Regions from separate parts of the Cytobacillus dafuensis genome, predicted to be linked through region 2. Evidence: riboswitches for the same ligand, from Rfam matches in the RefSeq annotation. Region 2 holds a riboswitch; each other region holds the start of a gene.
The links. A riboswitch is a leader RNA that binds a small molecule or an ion and turns the genes downstream of it on or off. The one in region 2 is predicted to bind lysine.
Positions count from the first base shown of each region.

Region 1 (4,293 bases), 1.2 Mb from region 2:
TGGGCTCCATGGTGCGGACCGTGTAAAATGATCGCTCCAGTTTTAGAAGAGCTTGACTCTGAAATAGGAGATAAAGTAAAAATCGTAAAGATTGATGTAGATGAAAACCAAGAAACAGCAGGTAAGTTTGGTGTTATGAGTATCCCGACTTTACTCGTTTTTAAAGACGGTGAAGTTGTAGATAAAGTTGTCGGCTTCCAACCGAAAGAAGCTCTTGCAGAACTTCTTTCTAAACATGCATAATAAATAAGATTAAATGTAAATTAAACCCCCGGCTTCTCCATTGAAGTCCGGGGGTTTTGCTAAGGAAAGAGCATTTCTAATTTGGAAGTGAAAATATGAATGAAATGATTAAAAACAAACTAATGCTTTTACCTGATCAGCCTGGCTGTTATTTAATGAAGGATCGCCAAGGAACAATTATCTATGTAGGGAAAGCAAAAATATTAAAAAATCGTGTTAGATCGTATTTTACTGGCTCGCATGACGGGAAAACCCAAAGGCTTGTAAATGAGATCGAAGACTTTGAATATATTGTAACATCCTCTAATATGGAAGCATTAATCCTTGAGATGAACTTAATCAAAAAGTATGATCCGAAATATAATGTAATGCTCAAGGATGATAAGACCTATCCGTTTATTAAATTAACTGCTGAGAAACACCCCCGCCTCATTACAACTAGAAAGGTAAAAAAAGATAAGGGGAAATATTTTGGTCCATATCCAAACGTATCAGCTGCTAATGAAACAAAAAAACTCCTGGATAAAATTTATCCATTAAGAAAATGTACAACACTTCCCGATCGTGTTTGCCTTTATTATCATCTAGGACAATGTCTTGCACCATGTGTAAAGGAAGTCGGCGAGCAAGAATATAAGAAAATGACAGATGAAATTACCCGTTTTTTAAATGGCGGCTATAAAGAAATAAAAAAGGATCTCACAGAGAAAATGATAGCTGCAGCTGACGAGCTAGACTTTGAAAGGGCAAAGGAGTTCCGAGACAAAATCGTTCATATTGAGGCCACAATGGAAAAACAAAAAATAACGACGACAGACTTAACTGATCGTGATGTATTTGGTTTCGCAGTGGACAAAGGCTGGATGTGTGTACAGGTATTCTTTATTAGACAAGGAAAGTTAATCGAACGAGATGTTTCGATGTTTCCACTTTATCAAGAGCCTGAAGAAGAAATATTAACTTATCTGGGGCAATTTTATTTAAAAGCAAATCACTTTAAACCGAATGAAATATTGCTTCCTGATTCAGTGAATGCTGAAATGGCTGAAGAGCTCATAGGAGTTAAAGTTTTTAAACCACAGCGTGGACAGAAAAAAGATTTAGTTAAACTTGCATGCAAAAATGCGAAAATTGCCCTTCAAGAAAAATTCTCTCTCATTGAAAGAGACGAGGAAAGAACCATTAAAGCCGTTGAAAATTTAGGTGATCAGCTAGGGATTTATACCCCTCACCGAATCGAGGCTTTCGACAACTCCAATATTCAAGGAACAGATCCGGTTTCTGCAATGGTTGTCTTTATTGATGGGAAGCCAGAGAAGAGAGAGTACCGTAAGTATAAAATAAAATCTGTTCAAGGCCCGGATGATTATGATTCAATGCGGGAGGTTGTTCGCCGAAGATATTCTCGGGTTTTGAAGGAAAATCTTCCTCTGCCAGACTTAATTATCATTGATGGAGGAAAAGGTCATGTAGAAACGGTTAGAGATGTACTGGAAAATGAGCTCGGCCTTGATATACCTATTTCCGGTCTTGTAAAGGATGATAAACATAGAACTTCACAGCTTTTGTATGGAAATCCATTAGAAATTGTACAACTTGGAAGAAATAGCCAAGAGTTTTATTTGCTACAAAGAATTCAAGATGAGGTTCACCGTTTTGCGATTACATTTCATAGACAGCTAAGAGGAAAAAATGCCTTTCAATCTGTGCTTGATGATATCCAAGGAATAGGTGAAAAACGAAAGAAGCAGTTGTTAAAAACCTTTGGATCCATAAAGAAAATGAAAGCTGCATCACTAGAAGAATTAAGAGAAATTGGTCTTCCAGCGAATGTAGCGGAGGATTTAATTAAAAAATTACAGGAATAATATTGTTTGAAAAAAATGAATGTGCTATAATAACTGAAAATTAAATATTACTTTATCACATTAAAGCGAATTCAAAAAGAGAGTTAATTCTTAATTTTTGAAATGTCTCTTATAGTGAAGATAGAGGTGCGAACTTCAATAGTAAATGCTTGGAGAAGAATGGGCTTCAATGAAAAGCTTTGAAAGGGAATGTTTGCCGAAGTGGAGAAAGTCTCATCACTTTCTTTGCTGGTTTTGTATTGAATAAATGCAAGATTGTCAAGACAAATTCGTCTTGGAGAGCTATCACACTGTGAATAATCGTATTTTTTATACGCTTATAATCACAGCAATGGGATAGAATCTCATTGCTTTTTTTTATGCCATTATCCAAAACAAATCAAGGACGTAGGCATATTTTCTAAAGCAATTGTAGTCAAGACGGTCAAAACAAACTACTCGAATTAATAGAAAGAGGGGTAACCGTGGGACTAATTGTATTGAAGTTTGGTGGGACATCTGTTGCGAATGTGGAGAGAATAAGAAATGTAGCTAATAGAATAATTGAAGAAAAGAACAGAGGAAATGATTGTATAGTTGTTGTTTCTGCTATGGGGAAATCAACTGATGAGCTAGTCAGCTTAGCAAAGGAAATTTCCCCCAACCCAAATAAAAGAGAAATGGACATGCTCTTAACTACTGGAGAACAGATAACGATTGCATTATTAGCTATGGCTCTATCTGAACAGGGTTATCCAGCGGTTTCTTTAACAGGTTGGCAAGCAGGAATAAAAACTGAATCAGTTCATGGAAATGCCAGAATTATTGATATTGATACAGAAAGGTTAGAAAGTGAACTAAGCCAAGGCTTGATTGTCATTGTCGCTGGTTTTCAAGGGCTTACGAAGGAAGGGGCAATTTCTACATTAGGACGTGGAGGATCTGATACAACAGCTGTGGCCCTAGCTGCAGTTCTGAGAGCAGATAAATGTGATATTTATACAGATGTAACAGGAGTATTTACAACAGATCCTCGCTATATAACAGATGCTAGGAAGCTTTTAGACGTATCATACGATGAAATGCTGGAGCTTGCACATTTAGGTGCAAGTGTTTTGCATCCAAGAGCGGTTGAGTTTGCAAAAAACTATAATATCCCATTAGAGGTCCGTTCTAGCAGTGAGAGGGAAGCAGGAACGATCATCGAGGAGGAAGTCAATATGGAGCAAAATTTAGTTGTACGTGGAATCGCATTTGAAAGTGAAATAACGAGAGTAACCGTTTTAGGTTTGTCTAATTCCTTGTCATCACTATCTGTTATTTTCTCTGAATTAGCCAAGAATCATATTAATGTCGATATTATTATTCAAAGTACGATAGCTGATCAATCAACAAATCTTTCATTTTCGATTAAAAATGAAGATCTGAATGAGACGCTTCAGGTATTAGAAAATTGTAAACAAAGAATAAACTATCATCAAATTGAATCTGAGCAGGGCCTAGCGAAAGTTTCTATTGTTGGTTCAGGGATGATCTCCAACCCAGGGGTGGCAGCAAAAATGTTTGAAGTACTATCGACAGGCAATATTCCAATTAAAATGGTTAGTACTTCAGAAATAAAGGTTTCAACTGTCATTGAGCAAGAAAAAATGCTTCAGTCTGTTCAGTTGCTGCACAACGCTTTCAATTTATCTGGTATACCTGTAGAATCCTAATTTAAAAAGAAAAAGGCTTTCTACAGAAAGCCTTTTTCCAGTATTTTCATGATCGATTCAGAGTGTCTTTTTTATCCCATTTTACCGTGAAGTGCACTTTTCCCTTTTTTTTGTGGGGTTGTTCATATGCTTCACAAATTACTTCTTTCTGCATTTCTATTTGTTGTGCTATAAACCCAGCTTCCAGCTGAAATGTGCACTGATCATTTTTTTGCAGTCTGTCATTTATTAAGGAACTGAATAGCATAAATTCCATTTCGTTTTTTGATTCTTTTATTATACTAAGGTTTCCCCAGGCGGCCTGTTGAAAAAATTCGATCATTTGGGATATAGATTCCATGGGGTATTGGCGAGCAAGTCTTTTTCCTGCCCAATACAAAATGTCAGGTGCATCATTACCTAATATTTCGTTTAGTAGAACTTCTCGAATAAGTTCATAACCGAATACAGGAATGGTTTCAGATTTTTTTTCGTCATGTCTTAATTCT
Region 1 covers NZ_CP042593.1:3,588,775-3,593,067, reverse strand. Annotated here, with positions in the region: gene trxA (thioredoxin) at 1-243, shown strand, start outside; gene uvrC (excinuclease ABC subunit UvrC) at 339-2,111, shown strand; lysine riboswitch at 2,225-2,404, shown strand; gene FSZ17_RS17165 (aspartate kinase) at 2,576-3,805, shown strand; gene FSZ17_RS17160 (YslB family protein) at 3,852-4,293, opposite strand, start outside.
Region 1: linked by a shared signal. The riboswitch ahead of FSZ17_RS17165 (aspartate kinase) and the one ahead of dapA (4-hydroxy-tetrahydrodipicolinate synthase) in region 2 are both predicted to bind lysine.

Region 2 (4,293 bases):
ATCACAATTCCCCTCCCACATAGATTAAATAAATCCCAGCGAGATTGGTTAAAGCATGAACATTCAGAGGCATTGCTCGGAAATATTATTTATCAGCTGTTAACTGACCCCATTCGATCTGTTTCATTACTAGCTTCATTAAATAGTAACTCTTTAGATATAAATGAAGCATTGTATCTCCAAGAAGAAACAGCAATAAAAGATCACGAAGTTGCAGCTTCCTATGTTGGCAGCCAATCAAAATTTATTGAGGAGACAGCCTCAGACCCGGATTTAGACATAGTGAATGATGATTTAGATACATTTGATTGGGATAGCGCAAAACATGCTCAGCATCCTATTGCAGATGAAGAAAATGACGAAACAGAACATGATTTAGATGACCTGCTGGGTGATTTTCTTGCTAAAATGAATAAGTAGAATAAAGTGAAACTTCCATCAGTGGGGGTTTTTCTGCATCCCACACTGATGGTTAGTTGAATCAATCGGGCCTTTACGGGCAGTTTGATCCCCCACTTACTCTTCATTGTTTTACTCGAATCATTGAAGTGGGGGTCTTACTGCCCGTTAATCTGCGATAAAAGAATATTTCTTTCAAGAATTGAACACATGATAGGGTATATTAAAAAGCCGGAGAGAATAGGTTAAGCTCTCCGGCTTTAAATTTTTTAGAATATATTAACAAGATTTTTGGTCGCTAATTAGAATCGGCTGGAGTGCTTCTTCAAGTGCACTTTTTTCTTCATTGTTTAATGCAACTAATGGCAATCGAACACCACCAGCATATATTCCCCTCATATTTAAAGCTGCTTTTACCGGTGATGGGCTAGGGGCTGCAAATAATGCTTTCATAATCGGGAGAAGGCTGCGATGGGCTGAAGCTGCACCCTCGACATCACCGTTTTTAAACAGATTGATCATGTCTTGCATTTCGTTTCCGATAATGTGTGAAGCAACAGAAACAATTCCTGCTCCGCCAATTGCTAGAACTGGTAATGTTAACCCGTCATCACCACTGTATAGCGTAAAGTCATCTGCTGTATCGCTAATGATTTTTGCCATAGCATCTAAGTCGCCGCTTGCTTCCTTTACAGCTACAATATTTTCAATCTTTGATAGTCTAACAATTGTCTCTACTGATATGTTCACTACGCTTCGGCCTGGAATATTGTAAAGCATGATAGGTAATGCTGTTGATTCGGATATCGCTTTAAAGTGCTGGAATAATCCCTCTTGAGAAGGCTTGTTATAATATGGAGCTACGAGCATAATTCCATCAACACCAGCTTCCTCTGCCTGTCTTGTTAAGCTGATTGAAGCTCTTGTATTATTTGACCCTGTTCCTGCAATAACTGGGACTCTGCCGTCTACTGCTTTGACAACAAATTTAGATAATTCAACTTTCTCTTCCACCGTTAGGGTTGGAGATTCCCCTGTCGTCCCTGCCACAACCAATCCATCTGAACCATTTTCAATTAAATAATTCACTAAAATTCGAGTAGCTTGAAAATCAATCTCCCCATTTTGATCGAATGGGGTAACCATGGCTGTTAAAACTTGGCCAAAATTCATTACTTCACACCCTTTTTAATTTTTTTTAAAATTAGAGGTGATAGGGCTGCTCGAAATGGAACGCAAAAAAGCAGCAACGAGGGACTCGCTGCTGCAGTAGAAACAATAAAATAACAATAATCGTTTCCTGTGCGATAGCCCTCCATATAGTTCCCTATATGACAGTCCTGTATTTATTCAACACAGACCCAGCTTTAAGAACATGAGATTCTAAAAAAGCTTCGGCAAATTCCCCTTTCCATAATCATCCTAGGACCTCATTATCCTCCGATTATGTACTGATGGTTTTTGCGCCTCTATCCTCACTTCAAATGATCTTGAAATAAGAAAGTATTTAATTGTATACAATATAACTGAAAATTCATTTGATTACAAGGGGAAATCCTGTATTTGCACTTCACTTAAGAGAGCGTGGGTATTGTCTTCTGAGTCCTTAAAGAAGGTCATCCACGTTTCTGTATCACCTATTTTGGCAACAACATGAGGTTCATCGATAAAGCTAACTCCCTTGTCGATAAGATCCTCATAAGCTTTTTTAATATTTTCAACTTGAAAATAAATAACAGAGCTTGAGTGAGCAAATTCCTCTTTTTCGGGCAGGCTAAGAAGCAATCTAAGCCCATTGCACTCAAAAAATGCCATACTGTCTGTATTGAAAAGAAGCGGGAGCCCAAGCTGATTTTTATAAAAACCAATGGCTTTTTCTAAATCTTTAACAGGTACTCCAATTTGTCTAACCTTTTGAATGGTGTTCGTTCCCATTGTCATCTCTCCTAAAATACTAAATTTTCTGATAGGTAGATTATACATAAACAGGGAAAATAATACGATAAAGATTAGTAGTTTTGTTTTTTTTTTAGTAGTAATAAGAAAAAGAAATAACTTTTTCGCTCTTTATATTATCTTTTCACTATGAAATATTAATACAAAGTTTTTTTTATTGGCTGTCACAAAATCCTTTCCTCATTCGTTTTGATTACAGAATAAATGTAGGAGGGATTTTTTATGTTTAAATATGATGTTGCAGTCGTGGGTGGAGGATTGGCTGGGTTGACAGCAGCTAATATATTGGTGAGGGAAGGAAAAAAGGTCGTTGTTTTGGAAAAATCGAATCATCTAGGTGGAAGGGCGATGACAAATGATAAAAATGGGGTTCTTATGAACTTGGGACCGCATGGATTGTATATGTCAGGGGATGCTACAAACATTTTAACTGAACTTGGAATATCTCTTCCAGGTGGGAATGCTACGAAAGCTATTCATATTCACGGCATTTTAAATCATGCCGTTCATGTCATTCCAACAGATTTTTCATCGATCATGTCATCAACACTTATATCGTGGAAAGCTAAATTTATGTTCGGCAAATTAATGTTAAAGATTATGAAATTAAATATTTATTCCATTCCGGAAGTTAGCCTTAAGGAGTGGGCAGATTCTGAAATATCCGATCCGATGGTGAGGCATATATTTTATTCGATTTGTCGTTTGACTTCCTATACGAATGCCTCGACTTTACAGCTTGCAAAGCCAGTATTGAAGCAGGTGAAGCGCTCATTAAATGCGGGTGTCTTATATGTTGATGGAGGTTGGGAAACGATTGTCCAAAAACTTAAGAAGCAGGCAGAAGCGTGGGGGGCTGAAATATTAACGAACAAAAATGTAACAAATATTGATCATCATGAGCAATATCAAATCATACAATGCTCAGATGGTACGGTCATTCACGTTCCTGATTGTATCGTTGCAGCCCCTCCAAAAGAGACAATGAATATGATCAATGGTGCAGAACATACTTCGTTACGTCTATGGAATAAACAAGCAATTCCTGTTACGGCATGCTGTTTAGATATAGGGATTAAAAAGTTACCTAACCCACAACATCAATTTGCGATAGGACTCGACCAAGCTTTGTTTTTCACAAACCAATCAAGGGCTGCAAAGTTAAGTGAGGACGGAACATTGGTTGTAAGTTTAGCAAAATACCATAATCCAATGGAAGAAATTAACGTAAACGCAGATAAGCAACAATTAGAATCAGTAATGGATTTGCTTCATCCCGGATGGCGAAAAGAAGTCGTAGTGCAACAATTTTTACCGAAACTAACGGTATCGCATGATTTTCCACATGTAAAACGAAAAGAAAATCCGGGTCCAAGCATACCAGAAATGAAAGGAATCTTTATAGCAGGAGATTGGGCAGGACATGAAGAAGTATTAGCTGATGCTGCAGTTGCGAGTGGGAAGCGTGCAGCGCGAGAAATTTTAAAAGCAAACGAAATGATTTTAGCAAAGGAAGGTTAATCGTTTTGGAGACTGAAAAATTGTATCAGACGTATAAACCTTTGTTATTTTCGATCGCCTACCGAATGACGGGAAGTGTTGCGGATGCAGAAGATCTTGTACAAGAGGCGTTCCTAACGTATAACCGTGTTAGCAGCGAAAAAGTCATTGAAAACAAGAAAGCGTATTTATGTAAGATCGTGATGAATAGCTCTATAGACAAATTGCGATCAGTTGCTAGTAAGTGCGAGGTTTATGTTGGAGAGTGGCTGCCAGAACCATTGGTAGATGCAGAAAATGACCCTTTTCATACTTATTTGATGAAGGAATCTATCTCGACCGCTTATCTCTTGCTTTTGCAGCAGTTATCTGAAGATGAACGAGCTGTCTTCCTATTACGAGAAGTTTTTCAGTATAGCTATGAAGAAATTGCAGTTA
Region 2 covers NZ_CP042593.1:4,754,644-4,758,936, reverse strand. Annotated here, with positions in the region: gene FSZ17_RS22540 (hypothetical protein) at 1-420, shown strand, start outside; gene dapA (4-hydroxy-tetrahydrodipicolinate synthase) at 679-1,572, opposite strand; lysine riboswitch at 1,700-1,879, opposite strand; gene FSZ17_RS22530 (VOC family protein) at 1,942-2,334, opposite strand; gene FSZ17_RS22525 (phytoene desaturase family protein) at 2,578-3,876, shown strand; gene FSZ17_RS22520 (RNA polymerase sigma-70 factor) at 3,882-4,293, shown strand, end outside.

Region 3 (4,293 bases), 1.9 Mb from region 2:
CCTGACCCTGAAGAGCCGATGATACAGACAACCTCGCCCTTATTTACCGAAAAATTAATGTCCTTCAACACTTCATGCGTACCAAAAGCTTTATTTAAATGTTGAATTTCAATAACTACTTCCATTCTTTTGCCCTCCTTCGCCTAATGATTATTCTTTTTTCGCAGCAAGTCCTCCGGTGTCTCTACTTGCATTTGATTGGCATACATCGTGTAATTCTCCGGTCCATCTATTCTCTTTTCGATGTAACGCAGAATTCTTGTTACCGTAAAGGTCATTATAAAGTAAAGAATACATGCTACGAAAAATGATTCGAAATATCTGAAGTTGTTACCTGCGATTGATTTTGTTTGGAAAAATAATTCAGAGACCGAAATGACATTAAGCACTGAAGTATCCTTTATATTGATAACGAATTCATTGCCTGTTGCTGGTAAAATATTTCGGATGGCTTGTGGCAAGACAACATTCTTCATCGTTTGAAAATGGTTCATCCCTATTGCTTGTGCTGCTTCATATTGTCCTTTATCAATAGAAAGAATACCACCTCGGATGATTTCTGACATATATGCCCCTGTATTAATTGATACGATTAGGAATGCAGCGTTTAATCGATCCATATCAAAACCGAAAGCTAAAGCAGACCCATAATAAATAACCATTGCTTGGACAATCATAGGAGTTCCACGGAATATTTCGATATAAATAGAAAGTATTGCATTAATCACTTTAAGAAAGATTCTCTTTGCCCCACTATCTGGTGTAGGAATGGTTCGGATTACGCCAATTAATAAACCGATGATAAAGCCTAATATCGTACCAACCATTGCAATTAAAAGCGTTACACCAGCACCACGAAGGAACATTGGCCAATTATTTGTAATGATTTCAACTACCCACTCAAAACTCATAGTTCTCCCCCTTTAAGAAAAGCGAAACCGACTGCATGAAGATGCACCCGGTTTCACATAATCATTAATTGGCTGCTGGTTGATTTTTAATAGCAGCATCCATAATGCTTGTACGTTCATCCTCAGAGATGCCTGCCAAGATTTTATTGATTTCTTCCGTTAAGTCACTGCCCTTTGCAACACCTACTGCAATTGCAGTATCATCATCTGATGTTTTAAAGCCATCTTTAAATTCAATCATCTTAAAGTTTTCGTTAGCAGATTCAGCACTTACTCCTTCTGGACGTTCAGATACATATCCATCAATAACTCCTGATTCAAGCGCAACCCTCATTGCTGGGAAGTTATCCATAGCAGGCTGTTTGTTCACACCGTCAATTTGATCGATGACTGAATAGTGGAAAGTATTTAATTGAGCAGACACTTTTGCACCATTAAAATCTTGGATAGATGTAGCTCCATCATATTTTCCGCCTTTTTTAACAACCATAACTAAATTCGATTTATAGTAGACGTCTGAAAAGTCAATCGTCTTTTTACGTTCAGCTGTTGGCGACATTCCTGCAATAATAGCGTCAATTTTTCCAGAAGTCAGAGCCGGGACTAGGCCATCCCACTCAGTCTTCACGATCACTAATTCTTTTCCTAAACCGTCAGCGATTTTTTTTGCGATTTCTACATCGTATCCACCTGCATATTCTGCACTTCCGTCAATTTTTACGCCGCCATTTGCTTCATCCATTTGTGTCCAGTTGAATGGAGCATATCCAGCTTCAAGCCCCACTTTAAATGTTCCATTTTCAGACTCTCCTGCACCACCTGTTTTTTCAGAATCCTTGCTTGTACCACATCCTGCCAAAAGTAAAATCATAGATAAAGACATTACTATTAAAAATGATAATTTTCTCCTCATGAAGCTTCTCCCCTTTTGTTATGATAGTTTAATATATTTCTATAATCGGAAAGGTATGCATGCCACCCAATTATAAAAGTCCCATTATTCAATTTATTCGGGAAATTTACATAATAAAAAGAGACCTGAGGTAAACTCAGGTCTCGTATTATACATTTGCCCTTAAGTCCTCTTCTTTCCCTAAATGAGATAGCACAACTCAATAAACCGGGATGTTTATTGAGACAGTCCTGCAGTTCTTAACTGCAGACCCAGCAAGCAATACAGAGAATATTACAAGCTTCGGCGACATTTCCTTCTCAATAGCATCATAGCTTCTCAAGCTCCGCTAAAGACTGTTAAATATCGCGCCTCTACCTCACTAGTAAAAAGTGAGGTCTTATTAAATTGTTACATGTAGTCTACAATAATCGATATAATCTGTCAACATTCTATAAGGAAAAAGTCACAGAAAATCATTATTTTAATATTATATTAATTTAATGTTCTTTTATCACGCGAATTGTTTTTAATTCAGTATCTCATGCACCTTGAACTGGAAGACCGGCTTCAATATTTGTTCTTGTATACATTACGAAATTATTACACCAGGGATAAAGATCGGAATCCCAGGAGGATAAACCATAACACTTTTAAAATATAGGCTATGTTAAACTTCCCTGTTGATTTCCGCTGCAGTCACTTAGCGATCGCGGGCGGTCCGGAAGCCTGCTCGTAGCTATCTCTACTGCTGGGTCACCCTTTGACTCGCTTCTCCCGCAGGACATTGAATAAGCTTCCTAGAATGATCACCGCACGAAGGAAATGCGTTAGCATTTTCGAGGAACTCGCGCCTGCAGCAAGAATCAACAACAAAAATAGCATTATCAACACTGAGCTTTAACAAAGCTAAAATATAAAAAAGGATCATGAAATTTTCATGATCCTCCGATTAAATAATTATTATTTACTGCATTAAGTGCTTCGGTAAACCTCTTTATTCCTTCATTTATAGATTCTTCATTTTCCCTTGCAAAGGTAAAGCGGACGAATCCCTTTTTGGATCCCATTGTAGTTCCGGGTACATAGATAACCCCTCTTTTGATTGACTCTTCCAGCAATTGTACTTCATTAAAATCTTTATTCAACTTGCACCAAATATGGATTCCACCCTGCGGTATATAAAAGTCAACTTGATCCTTTAAATAAAATCTAAGGCTCTTGACAATTTGATCCCTTCGCTTCTCTAACTGTTTGACTAATTTCTTGATATGAAAATGAAATTCTTCCGATTCCAAAAAATCATTAGAAATCCATTGAGTAAAGCTAGCATGCCCGAAATCTATTTGCTGTTTCGCATCGGATAATCTTTCAATAACTGGTCTTGGTCCAATTATCCAACCAATTCGCAGCCCTGAAGCAACGATTTTCGATAAAGAGCTAATATATAAAACATTTCCGTTGAGATCCATTGATTTTAGAGTTGAGATCTCTTCTCCTGAAAAGGACGTTAAACTATATGGATCATCTTCAACAACAGGAATCCCATATTCAGAAGATATTTCCAAAACTGTTTTCCGCCGATTTTTGTGAAGTAAAGCTCCTGTTGGATTTTGAAAAATCGGATTTAAAAATATCATCCGAATTCGATGTTTTTTATGTAATGACACCAAATCATTAGGGTTTATTCCATCTTTATCTACTGGTAAATAATATATTTTGAGCCCTGCCGATTTAAATATAGGGAGATTATAATGGTAGGATGGCTCTTCAATAGCAATTGCATCTCCCGGTTTTAACAGACATTGAACGACTAAATGTAAGGCTTGTTGGGCTCCCGATGTAATAAGTATTGATGAAGGATTTGTATCAATTCTTCGAAATTGTTTAACGTGTTTTGTAATGGTCTCTCTTAATACTACATTTCCTTGTGGATGGTCATATCCTAAGCTTCCAATAAAAGACCTAGTAGAAGTAATCTTTCTTAAGGAATCCAATGGAAAAAGATCCTCCGATAATTCCCCGCTTGCTAAATCAATCAGTTTATGCTCTACCATTTCTTTGCGAATTTTTTGTGTAACAGGTAAATTGGGCAAAAAGGATCCAGCCTTAATATACCTGTTCCAGCTCGGTATACGTTTCCTCGTAATTCCCCATATATCTTTGCTAATGGTCGTACCGCTTCCTCTAGTTCTTTGTACGAGCCCATTGGATTCCAACTCGTCATACGCGGCAACAACTGTGCTTCTATTGATGTTAAGCTCTTTAGCTAAGTATCTTTCAGAAGGTAATGGTTTATCAGGTGGAAAAGTACCATCTGCTATGCCATTTTCGATATATTCTGCAAGCTGTTTATATATAGCTTTTTTCGCTTTTCGATCTGGTTTCCAGTCCATTTACTACATTCCTCACTACTTTGTTTAGCCCTAATACTAATTATTGTATTCATATTTCTTTATTTATTCAAACTTAGGAAAGTTCATTTTTCCA
Region 3 covers NZ_CP042593.1:1,784,818-1,789,110, reverse strand. Annotated here, with positions in the region: gene FSZ17_RS08480 (amino acid ABC transporter ATP-binding protein) at 1-125, opposite strand, end outside; gene FSZ17_RS08475 (amino acid ABC transporter permease) at 144-911, opposite strand; gene FSZ17_RS08470 (transporter substrate-binding domain-containing protein) at 976-1,824, opposite strand; lysine riboswitch at 2,007-2,188, opposite strand; partial or broken gene FSZ17_RS23680 (hypothetical protein) at 2,346-2,452, opposite strand; gene pdxR (MocR-like pyridoxine biosynthesis transcription factor PdxR) at 2,742-4,199, opposite strand.
Region 3: linked by a shared signal. The riboswitch ahead of FSZ17_RS08470 (transporter substrate-binding domain-containing protein) and the one ahead of dapA (4-hydroxy-tetrahydrodipicolinate synthase) in region 2 are both predicted to bind lysine.